One region of the Roseibium sp. LAB1 genome, then DNA from elsewhere that is predicted to be linked to it. Evidence: riboswitches for the same ligand, from Rfam matches in the RefSeq annotation. Region 1 holds a riboswitch; the other holds the start of a gene.
What was found. A riboswitch is a leader RNA that binds a small molecule or an ion and turns the genes downstream of it on or off. The one in region 1 is predicted to bind S-adenosylmethionine.

Region 1 (4,834 bases):
CTTGAGATTTGAAGCTGGATTTTGCATGAACACGATCTGTCAGACCCAAAACAGTGACCTCCTCATGTTCGATGCCCGCCTGCGCCTGCTGATCGATCCGCCGCTCAACCGGCTGGGCCAATCCCTTGCCGGCACGGGTCTCAAGGCCAATAGCGTAACTCTGGCGGGCTTTGTCGCCGGCATGGCAGCAGCTGTTGCCATTGCCTCAGGCCACACAATGGCCGGCTTTTTCCTGATTGCGCTCAACCGCTTTGCCGACGGCCTCGACGGTGCATTGGCCCGCGCGACCACCAAGACGGACCTCGGTGGTTATCTCGACATCACGCTGGATTTCTTCTTCTACAGCGCAATCCCGCTTGCTTTTGCCATTCACGATCCTGCCGGCAATGCGTTGCCCGCGGCCGCTCTTCTCGCCAGCTTCTACGCCAACGGCTCGGCCTTCCTGGCCTTTGCCATCATGGCGGAAAAGAACAATCTTACGACCGACGCTCAGGGCTCCAAATCGCTCTATTACATCGGCGGTCTTGCTGAAGGCGCTGAAACAATCGCCTTGTTTCTGCTCATGGCGCTGGTACCCGCCTGGTTTCCGGTGCTGGCCTACGGGTTTGCAGCTGTCTGCTTTGTGTCTGCCGGCGCCCGGGTGCTTATAGGCATCCGGGCGCTGCAACGTTCAGGCCGTTAAATCGCCGCCAACGCCTTTTCAACATCTTCCAGCAGATCCTGCGGATCTTCCAGACCGACTGACAGGCGCAGAATGCCGTCGGTGATGCCGAGTTCCGCGCGGGCTTCCTCGCCGATCGACTGGTGCGTCGTCGTCGCCGGATGGCAGATCAGGCTCTTGGCGTCACCGAGGTTGTTGGAGATCTTGATCAGCTCAAGCGCATTGGTGAAGCGGAACGCGGCTTCCTTGCCGCCTTCGACTTCCAGCGCCAGCATGGTGGAACCGCCGCTCATCTGGCGCTTGGCAACATCGGCCTGCGGATGATCGTCCCGGCCCGGATAGATCAACCGCTTGAGCTTGGACTGACCGGCCAGGAAATCGGCAATCCGGCCTGCCGTCTCCGTTTGACGAGCGACACGCAGCGGCAGCGTTTCCAGACCTTTCAGCAGCACCCAGGCACTGAACGGGCTCATGTGCGGTCCGGTGTGCTTGATGAAGGGCATCACCTCGTCGTTGATCCACTCTTCGTCGGACAGGATCACGCCGCCGAGACACCGGCCCTGGCCATCAATGTGCTTGGTGGCTGAGTAAACAACTACATCGGCACCAAGCTTGAACGGCGATTGATAGAGCGGGGTGGCGAAAACGTTGTCGACGATCAGCCGGGCTCCGGCTTCCTTCGCGATCTGCGCCACGGCTTCGATATCGATCACTTCCAGCGTCGGGTTGGTGGGGCTTTCCAGGAACAGCGCCTTGGTGTTCGGCCGGACGGCCGCCTTCCACTGCTCGATATCTGTTCCGTCGACCAACGTGCTTTCGACGCCGAAGCGCGGCAAAAGGGTTTCGCAGATATAGCGACAGGAGCCGAACAGGGCCTTGGCGGCAATCACATGGTCACCGGCCTTGACCGAAGCCATCAGCGCCAGGTTGACGGCCGCCATGCCACTGGCCGTCGCCCTTGCTGCCTCGGCCCCTTCCAGTGCCTTGATGCGGTCCTCGAACATGGTGACGGTCGGATTGGCATAGCGGGAATAGACATAGCCCGGGTTCTCTCCATTGAACCTCGCCTCGGCTGCTTCCGCATCGCTGTAGGTGAAGCCCTGGGTCAGGTAGATGGTCTCCGAGGTCTCACCAAACGGTGACCGCATGGTGCCGCCATGAACCAGGTTGGTTGCAGGGCGCCAGTTCTTGTTTCCGGTCTTGGTGGTCTCAGTCATGTCTTTCATTCCGCTCCAAACGCAAAAAACCCCAGCCTCAAGACCGGGGTTCTCACCTCCGGCCTTTTTAGCAACTTGTTTAACGTGGCTGCAAGCCGGCCGGCCCAAATCACCACGAAGTGGGATTGTCCTACGGGAAAAGTAAGCGCAGGTCAATTGCCTTGCGTCCCTTCCTGCCAAATGCCCGGTTCTACCAGAATGCCTGTTGGCGCGGGCGGCCCGATCCTTTAATGACCATAGACCAGCAAATTGCGGGATATCTTCATGAACGTCACAGCAGGTCAGGCCTTGAACGGAAGCGCAATTCTCACAGCAAACGGCATTCTGCCGGAACGGGTAATCCAGGCGATGTTCGCCGCCGGAGAGATTTCAGCGGACGCACCGCCAGTCACTGGACAGATCCAGCCCGCCAGCCTCGACCTGCGTCTGGGCGGGCAAGCGTACCGGGTGCGGGCCAGCTTCCTGCCGGGACCGGACATCCAGGTTGCGGCACGGCTTGAGCAGATGAAACTGCACACCGTCGACCTGAGCGAAGGTGCGGTTCTTGAGACCGGCTGCGTCTACATCGTGCCGCTTCAGGAAAGCCTTGCTCTGGCATCGGATATTTCCGCCACGGCAAACCCGAAAAGTTCCACCGGGCGCCTGGATGTCTTCACCCGTGTCATTACCGACAACGGGTTGGCCTTCGATACAATTCCGGCCGGCTACACCGGTCCGCTCTATGCTGAAATCTCTCCGCTGACCTTCCCGATTCTCGTTCGGTCCGGATCCCGCCTCAGTCAGATCCGCTTCCGGCGCGGCCAGTCGCTCATTCCGGATGCCGAACTGGAAGAGGTCCACAAGGCGCACACGTTGATGAGCGGCGGCAACGAGCGCATCGGCAACGGTGTGCAGCTCTCCATCGATCTGGAAGGGACCGGCCCGAACAGCCTGATCGGCTATCGCGCCAAGCAGCACTCCGGACTGATCGATGTGGATGTCGTCGGCGCTCAGGATGTCCTGGACTTCTGGGAACCGATCTATCGCCGCCAGCGGGCGGAACTGATCCTTGATCCGGATGCCTTCTACATCCTGGTCAGCCAGGAAGCGGTGCATGTGCCGCCGGACTATGCCGCAGAAATGGTGCCGTTCGATCCACTCGTCGGCGAGTTCCGCGTTCATTACGCCGGCTTCTTCGACCCGGGCTTTGGCCATGCGGGAGCCGGCGGTGTCGGCTCACGCGCGGTTTTGGAAGTCCGCTCGCACGATGTGCCCTTCATCGTGGAACACGGCCAGACAATCGGCCGCCTGGTTTACGAACACATGGCGGAACGGCCGGCAACGCTATACGGCGAAGGCATCGGCTCCAACTATCAGGGCCAGGCCCTCAAGCTGTCCAAGCATTTCAGGGCACCCGCCTGACCACCGATGGCCCTGAAAACCGTAACGCGTGAATTCGAAGGCTTTCTGGAAGACCGGAAGTCCCGTTTCCTGGCGCATCTTGTGCCGGTGGACGTGTTCGACCAGCGGCTGGAGGAGCTGCGCAAGGAACACAAGAAAGCCAACCACATCGTCACGGCGCACCGCCGGCTGTTGGAAGACGACCGGATAGAGGAAAGCGGCAAGGACGACGGCGAACCGGCAGGCACCTCCGGCATGCCCACGCTTCGGGTGCTGCAAGGCGCTGAACTGATCAACTGTGCCGTTCTGATCGTGCGATATTTCGGTGGCACGAAGCTCGGCGGCGGCGGCCTCGCACGCGCCTATTCGGGCGCGGCACAGGACGCCATCAACAATGCCAACCTGGTTCCGTTTCAGAAGATCCTTTCAAAAACCGTTCGCGCCGATTTTGCCTCCAGCTCCGAGCTGGAACGGCGGATCGAAAGCCTCGGCTTGACGGTCATCACGCGGGATTACACCGAAGACGGCGTGACGCTGACTGTCGAGGGGCCGGAAGAGGTTTTGGTGGAGTTATAAGTTCTCCAAGTCTGGAAGATCTTTCCCACTTTTCCGAACAAGGCTGCTTGCCGCCCTCAAATAATAGACAGTCGCGCGTACGCCATCCCATGGCTTGACCATGGGATCCATGCCGTTTCCTCACCAAAGAGCCTTGCGCCGTTCGACCGAAGTCACGGCTTGGATTGCCGGATCAAGTCCGGCAATGACGATCGGATGGTTGGTTATCCCGAGCCGACGTCGCATCAGCGGGAGTTGAGAGCCGGATCTGATTGACAAAGCAATCGTACTACTCGCCAAGAACCCGACCGACCACGGCACTCTCCTCAATCATGCGGGATGCACGCCCCCTCCTGCCAATGATCGCAATTATCAGGGAGCAACCGCTCAGGGCACTCACCACGAGATTAGATCGGCACCTCAGTCAAACTGGAGAGCAAAACCGTGCCGACAGGTTACCCGAATGGTCACCGACATCGCGCGTCGCACGTCTTATGTCCGCGCCTTGCCTACCTCAGCCTGAAGCTGTTTGACCTCATTGCGGAGCGCTCTGACCTCTTCGAGGATCAGGCCTGTGTCGTCGTGGATGGCCTGGCGGTTGGCGTCGGCTTCGGCTTCGTGCTCCTCCTGCATGGCGGACACGATGATACCGATGAACAGGTTCAGCACCGTGAAGGCCGTGCACAGGATGAAGGGTACGAAGAACAGCCAGGAATAGGGATAGACATCCATGACCGGTCGCACGATGCCCATGGACCAGCTTTCCAGCGTCATGACCTGGAACAGCGTATAGAGCGACGCGCCGAGAGTGCCGAACCATTCCGGAAACGTTGCGCCATAGAGCTTTGTGGCCATGACGGCAAAAACGTAGAAGACCAGTGCCATCAGCACGACAATCGAGCCCATGCCCGGCAAGGCGGCCACCAGCCCGCCGATGACACGCCGCAGGGATGGCACGACAGAAATGAGGCGCAGGGCTCTCAGAATACGCAGCGACCGCAGCACGGACAGATTGCCCGTT
Region 2 (4,834 bases), 300 kb from region 1:
CGCTATAAGGCAACAAGGGTGTCCATCACCGGAACAACAGTGCAGATGCACTGGGTGAGGGCTGCGCACTCTGATGCTGCTTTCCACCGAGCTTGATCCAACGCTGCCTTGCCGGAATTTGCCGTGATACCGTCTTGCGGCCGTTCTGCTTCAAGCGTCGGTTTCCACCGGCATGGCCAATTGCGTTCCTGCAAGGATTGACGCCAGAGTGTCGGCATTGAGACTGTCGAGAAACGCTTCCGATGCCCGTGCCATCGCGCCTTTCAAGGCGCAGCGCGGCAGGAAAGCGCAGACTGTGGGTTCGGGCTTGAGACAGGCCACCACGCCAAGGTCTGGCTCGATCAGCCGTACGACGTCACCCAGCCGGATCGTGTCTGGCGCCCTGGCCAGACGGATGCCACCGCCGCGTCCGCGGGTCGTCTCCAGGTAGCCACCCTTGGCGAGATGGGCGACGATTTTCATCACATGAGACTTGGCAAGGCCAAGCTGCCGCGACAGCTTGTCGACGGTCTGCGGATCGTTCGACTGGCCTGTGGCCATCAGGATTCTCAAGGCAAAATCGCTGGCCTGACTAAGGCGCATGGCTGGGTCTCTTTAAACATTCATCTTATATGTTGATTTTAGCGCGTCGCTGTGCCATTTAAAAGATGCATCTTAAATGAATGTTATGGAGGCGGCGATGGAAGCCCCTAACTCCAGTTCAAACAGGTACAAGCTGCAGAGACGCGACACGCCGGACAAGGGCGACCGCCTCCAGCGCTATGAGCAGGTCGACGAACAGGCGATCCATGTGATGGTCCATACCTTCTATGGCTGCATTCGCCAGCATCCGCGGTTGGGGGGCATCTTCGAGCGCCGCCTGGCTGGCCGGTGGGAAGAGCACCTGCCGAAAATGGAGGCCTTCTGGCAATCCGTGCTGATGAAGAACGGCGCCTACAAGGGAAAGCCTGTGCCGGCCCACCTGAAGCAGAAGGAGATGGTCAGCGCGGACTACGGTGAATGGCTCGGCGTGTTCCGCCCCGTGATCCGCGAATTGTTCGTTCCTGACCTTGCCGACGAGATTGTCTCCGTTGCTGAACGAATTGCCCAGAGCCTCTGGCTGGCCACCTTCGGAACACCCGGAGCCAATCCACCAGCCGAGCTGTCCTCGCAATCTTCTGAATGGAGCTGATCATGCTGGTAACAATCGTCCTGATCGCGGAAGCACTGGTGTTCGTCTGGTTCACGGTGTTCTCGCTGATGCTTCTTTCCATGTATCTGGACTCGCGCGGCATGCCGCTGCCGAAGCTGGATGTTGCCGGGCGGACGCTGATCGGCAGCGCAAAACTGGCCTTCATCACCGGCATTATCGCTCTTTCGGCGATGACAGTCTTCGAGATCCAGGCCTTCAGCTAGAAAGTCACAAAAATGAACACGTCCAATCTTATGCATCGCGGCCTGCCGATCCTGCTGATCTGGGTCGCGGCACCCATGCCCTTGTGGATCATGGCGATCCTGATGTTTGTCTTGCGATAACAGGCTTTGGGTCAGCAACGTAGGGACCCGCCGTCGTTCAGCCACTTCTATTCTTGCAGGCTATGACCTAGTCTTCTTGCGAGAATCAGCGGAGGGGTTCAGGCGTGTACGACGAAAAGCCGACTGGCGATCTGACATTGCGTACCATGGCGATGCCGGCCGACACCAATGCCTCGGGAGATATTTTCGGGGGCTGGGTGTTGTCGCAGATGGATCTGGCAGGCGGTATCGCTGCCGGTCAGCGGGCCGAAGGGCGTGTTGTGACCATCGCGGTCGACAAGATGAAATTCATCCGGCCTGTCCATGTGGGCGATGTGCTGTGCGTTTATGCCGAAGTCCTTCGCGTCGGCAATTCGTCGATGGAAATCAAGCTTGAATCCTGGGCTCTGCGTCATCGCTACGGCCACCGCGAAAAGGTGACCGAAGCGGTCTTCACCATGGTGGCCGTCGATGACGGCGGCAAGCCGCGTCCCGTTCCCAAAAGGGATTGAGCGAACAGACGCGCCGCCGACGCACAGCTTGGCATTCGGACAAGCCCCGGATAACCAGCCTTCTTTATTAGTGCCTGAGGGGTCCATGCCGATTGAGAATATCGGCAAACAGGTCTTCATCGACAGCGCAGGTGCAGCCGTTCGCCCAGAGTTGAAGCAGTGTTTTCAGGCGCTCTGTGCGGGCCGACTGGCTGAGCGGCGCCTTGTGCCGCGGCAGGCCGCCCAGAATGCGCAGGGATTTGATCCGTGCCAGCACGCAGTCTTCAGCTGCCTGGCACCAGATATCCGTTCCGGCAAGCTGGGAGCTCGCCGCCACATGGTTCTCGATCAGATCTGCCGCACGTCCGGCAAAAGGGTCCTGAGACAAAAAATCCTCCATCGGTTGCCCGAGGAGGACTGGCGCATGCAAATTAACCGCTTCGTTGCCGGAAAGCCTCGGTTGAGGGTCTGACCGGCCGCATCCCTGTTGCGGAAACCACCTTGCCCGGAACGGCAGGTTGGCGAGGGCGCCAGCCCTTCTCTTGATGATTGCGGGCTTATGCCATGTCCATTCCACCTTGGCAAGACCGTCAGTGCATGGCACATCTTCCTGAAAGGACTAGCTCGGGAGTGTGTGTAGTTGGACCGGTCCATGTTGCATCACAGTCGGCCAATCGTGCCGATCCTGCTCGCCTTTTGCGCCTGCTTCATTGATGTGGTCTGCATCCTCGGCCTGTTTCATACGTTTACGGCCTTCATAACCGGCACCCTTGTCGTTCTGTGCACGGAGGTGTTTCACCAGGCGGAAAACGCGGCCCTGAAGGTGTTTGTGCTGGCAGTCTTCTTCGCATCCACCCTCTTCTGGTTCGTTTCCGTTACGAGGCTGGTGCAGAAAAACAGGATCACCGTGAAGCATCTGTTCGCGCTCGAAGCCTTGCTGGTGGCTGCCTTCATGCTGGTTGCAGGACTGGGCGATCCATCCGCCGGAGGCCCGCTCTCGGCCGTCACCCTGACGGCGATCGGGTTTTCGACCGTCGCCATGTCGCTTCAGAATGTCATCATGCTGACGCTGCTCAACCGGCATGTTCCGACAACCATCATGACCGGCAACACGCTGAAGCTTGTGCTTGGCATCGCCGACTATTTTACGCATCCCGAAACGCGGCCAGACAGCCGGTCTCGGATCCGTCACCAGACCCTGGTGCTGTCCGCCTTCGCCGCCGGAGGGCTGCTGGCAAGTTTTCTGATGACGATCATGGGCTTCTGGGCGCTTGCGATACCTGTCACCCTGCTGATGTTGCTGGCGCTGGTGCAGCCGGTGCGCGAGGGTCAGGCCGCCTGAGGCAGGTAGCACCCTGGCTACATGGCCAAATTGTTTCTGATTCGTCGGGCCGAGAGGGAATGCCCCTAGCGATGCTTGTCGTAGTCGATGCGACCATCGACCAGATGGATGCGCCGGTCCATCCGGTCGGCAAGCTCAAGGTCGTGCGTGACTGCGACAACGGTTGTTTTCTCGGTCTTCACGATGTCCTGCAGGCTTTCAAACACCTGTTCGGTTGAAGCGCTGTCCAGACTTCCGGTCGGTTCGTCTGCCAGGATCAGCGCCGGCGAATTGGCAAGCGCGCGGGCAACGGCGACCCGCTGGCGCTGACCACCGGAAAGTTGCTCCGGGCGGCGGTGCAGGAAGTCTTCCAGTCCGAGTGCCGCCAGAAGCCCCGTTGCATGATCGAGCTGCGCCTTGGGGCTGCGTTTGCCGAGCCGCTGCATCGGGATCATCACATTTTCCAGCGCGGTAAACTCTGGCAGAAGGAAATGGAACTGAAAGACGAAGCCCAGTTTTTCCAGACGAAGTTGCGCCATTTCGGCAGATGTCAGCGCATGGGTGGGAAGTCCGTCGATCCGGACTTCGCCGGACGTTGGCCGGTCCAGAAGGCCCAGCAGATAGAGCAGAGAGGATTTGCCGGATCCTGACGGGCCGGTAATTGCCACGAACTCCGCTTCGCCCACCTGAAAGCTCACATCCTGCACCAGCGTCACCGGCACGATGGCCGGCAGGATACGGGTGAGATTGCTGGCCTCCAGCAAAACACGGTCGGCTTGGGCCTGCTGTTCCGGGGCAGGGGTCATGTCGCGCCCCGGATGATGTCGACAGGGTTGAGCCGGGCGGCCTTCCGGGCGGGAATATATCCGGCGATTCCGGAGGAAAACAGTGCGAGAAGGCAGGCAACGACGTAGTGCAGGGTGGAGAAATAGATCGGCAGGTGAGTCATTTCCACGTCCTGGGTGAACTCGAATTTGACGGACGCAAGATAGCTCGAGAGGCCGAAGCCGAGGGCCGAGCCTGCGAGAGCTCCCAGAACGCCGATCACCAGTCCTTCAAGCACGAAGATCTGCTGAATGTCGCCTTCCGGAAATCCGAGGGATTTCAGGATCGCGATGTCGCGTGCCTTTTCGTGTACGATTGTCGAGACGATGTTGAAGATGCCGAACCCGGCAACGACGAGGATGGCCCCGACGACCGTGTACATGATCACGTTGCGCACGAAAAAGGCTTCCATCAACCCTTCGTTGGCCTCTTCCCAGGATACCGCCTTGTAGCCAAGCTGGCGCTCAGCCCGGGCGGCAACCTCGTTGGCTTCTCCGATCGAGTTGAGGTGGATTGCGATCGAGTTGATGACGTCAGGCTTTTCCAGGAGGATCTGAACCGCCTTCAACGGTGCATAGGCCAGTCCTTCATCGCTTGTGGTGATGCCGCTGTGGAACAGGCCGACGATCTTGAAGCGTTTGGCGACGCCGTTTGCGGAAGTCAGGGTCACAGTATCTCCCAGCTCCGCGCCGAGCCGTTCAGC

Region 2: it holds a riboswitch for S-adenosylmethionine, as region 1 does, so the genes downstream of both, ACYQ54_RS15015 (hypothetical protein) here and ACYQ54_RS13610 (O-succinylhomoserine sulfhydrylase) in region 1, are expected to answer to the same signal.

The regions. Positions count from the first base shown of each region.
Region 1 is NZ_BAAGIB010000002.1:803,530-808,363, forward strand. It holds gene ACYQ54_RS13605 (CDP-alcohol phosphatidyltransferase family protein) at 65-682, shown strand; gene ACYQ54_RS13610 (O-succinylhomoserine sulfhydrylase) at 679-1,887, opposite strand; SAM riboswitch at 1,925-2,004, opposite strand; gene ACYQ54_RS13615 (2'-deoxycytidine 5'-triphosphate deaminase) at 2,143-3,279, shown strand; gene ACYQ54_RS13620 (IMPACT family protein) at 3,286-3,834, shown strand; gene ACYQ54_RS13625 (ion transporter) at 4,306-4,834, opposite strand, start outside.
Region 2 is NZ_BAAGIB010000002.1:1,107,618-1,112,451, reverse strand. It holds gene ACYQ54_RS15040 (Crp/Fnr family transcriptional regulator) at 1-8, shown strand, start outside; gene ACYQ54_RS15035 (RrF2 family transcriptional regulator) at 151-582, opposite strand; gene ACYQ54_RS15030 (group III truncated hemoglobin) at 680-1,171, shown strand; gene ACYQ54_RS15025 (hypothetical protein) at 1,174-1,395, shown strand; gene ACYQ54_RS15020 (acyl-CoA thioesterase) at 1,662-2,006, shown strand; gene ACYQ54_RS15015 (hypothetical protein) at 2,074-2,373, opposite strand; SAM-I-IV-variant riboswitch at 2,415-2,539, opposite strand; gene ACYQ54_RS15010 (YoaK family protein) at 2,638-3,327, shown strand; gene ACYQ54_RS15005 (ABC transporter ATP-binding protein) at 3,393-4,112, opposite strand; gene ACYQ54_RS15000 (ABC transporter permease) at 4,109-4,834, opposite strand, start outside.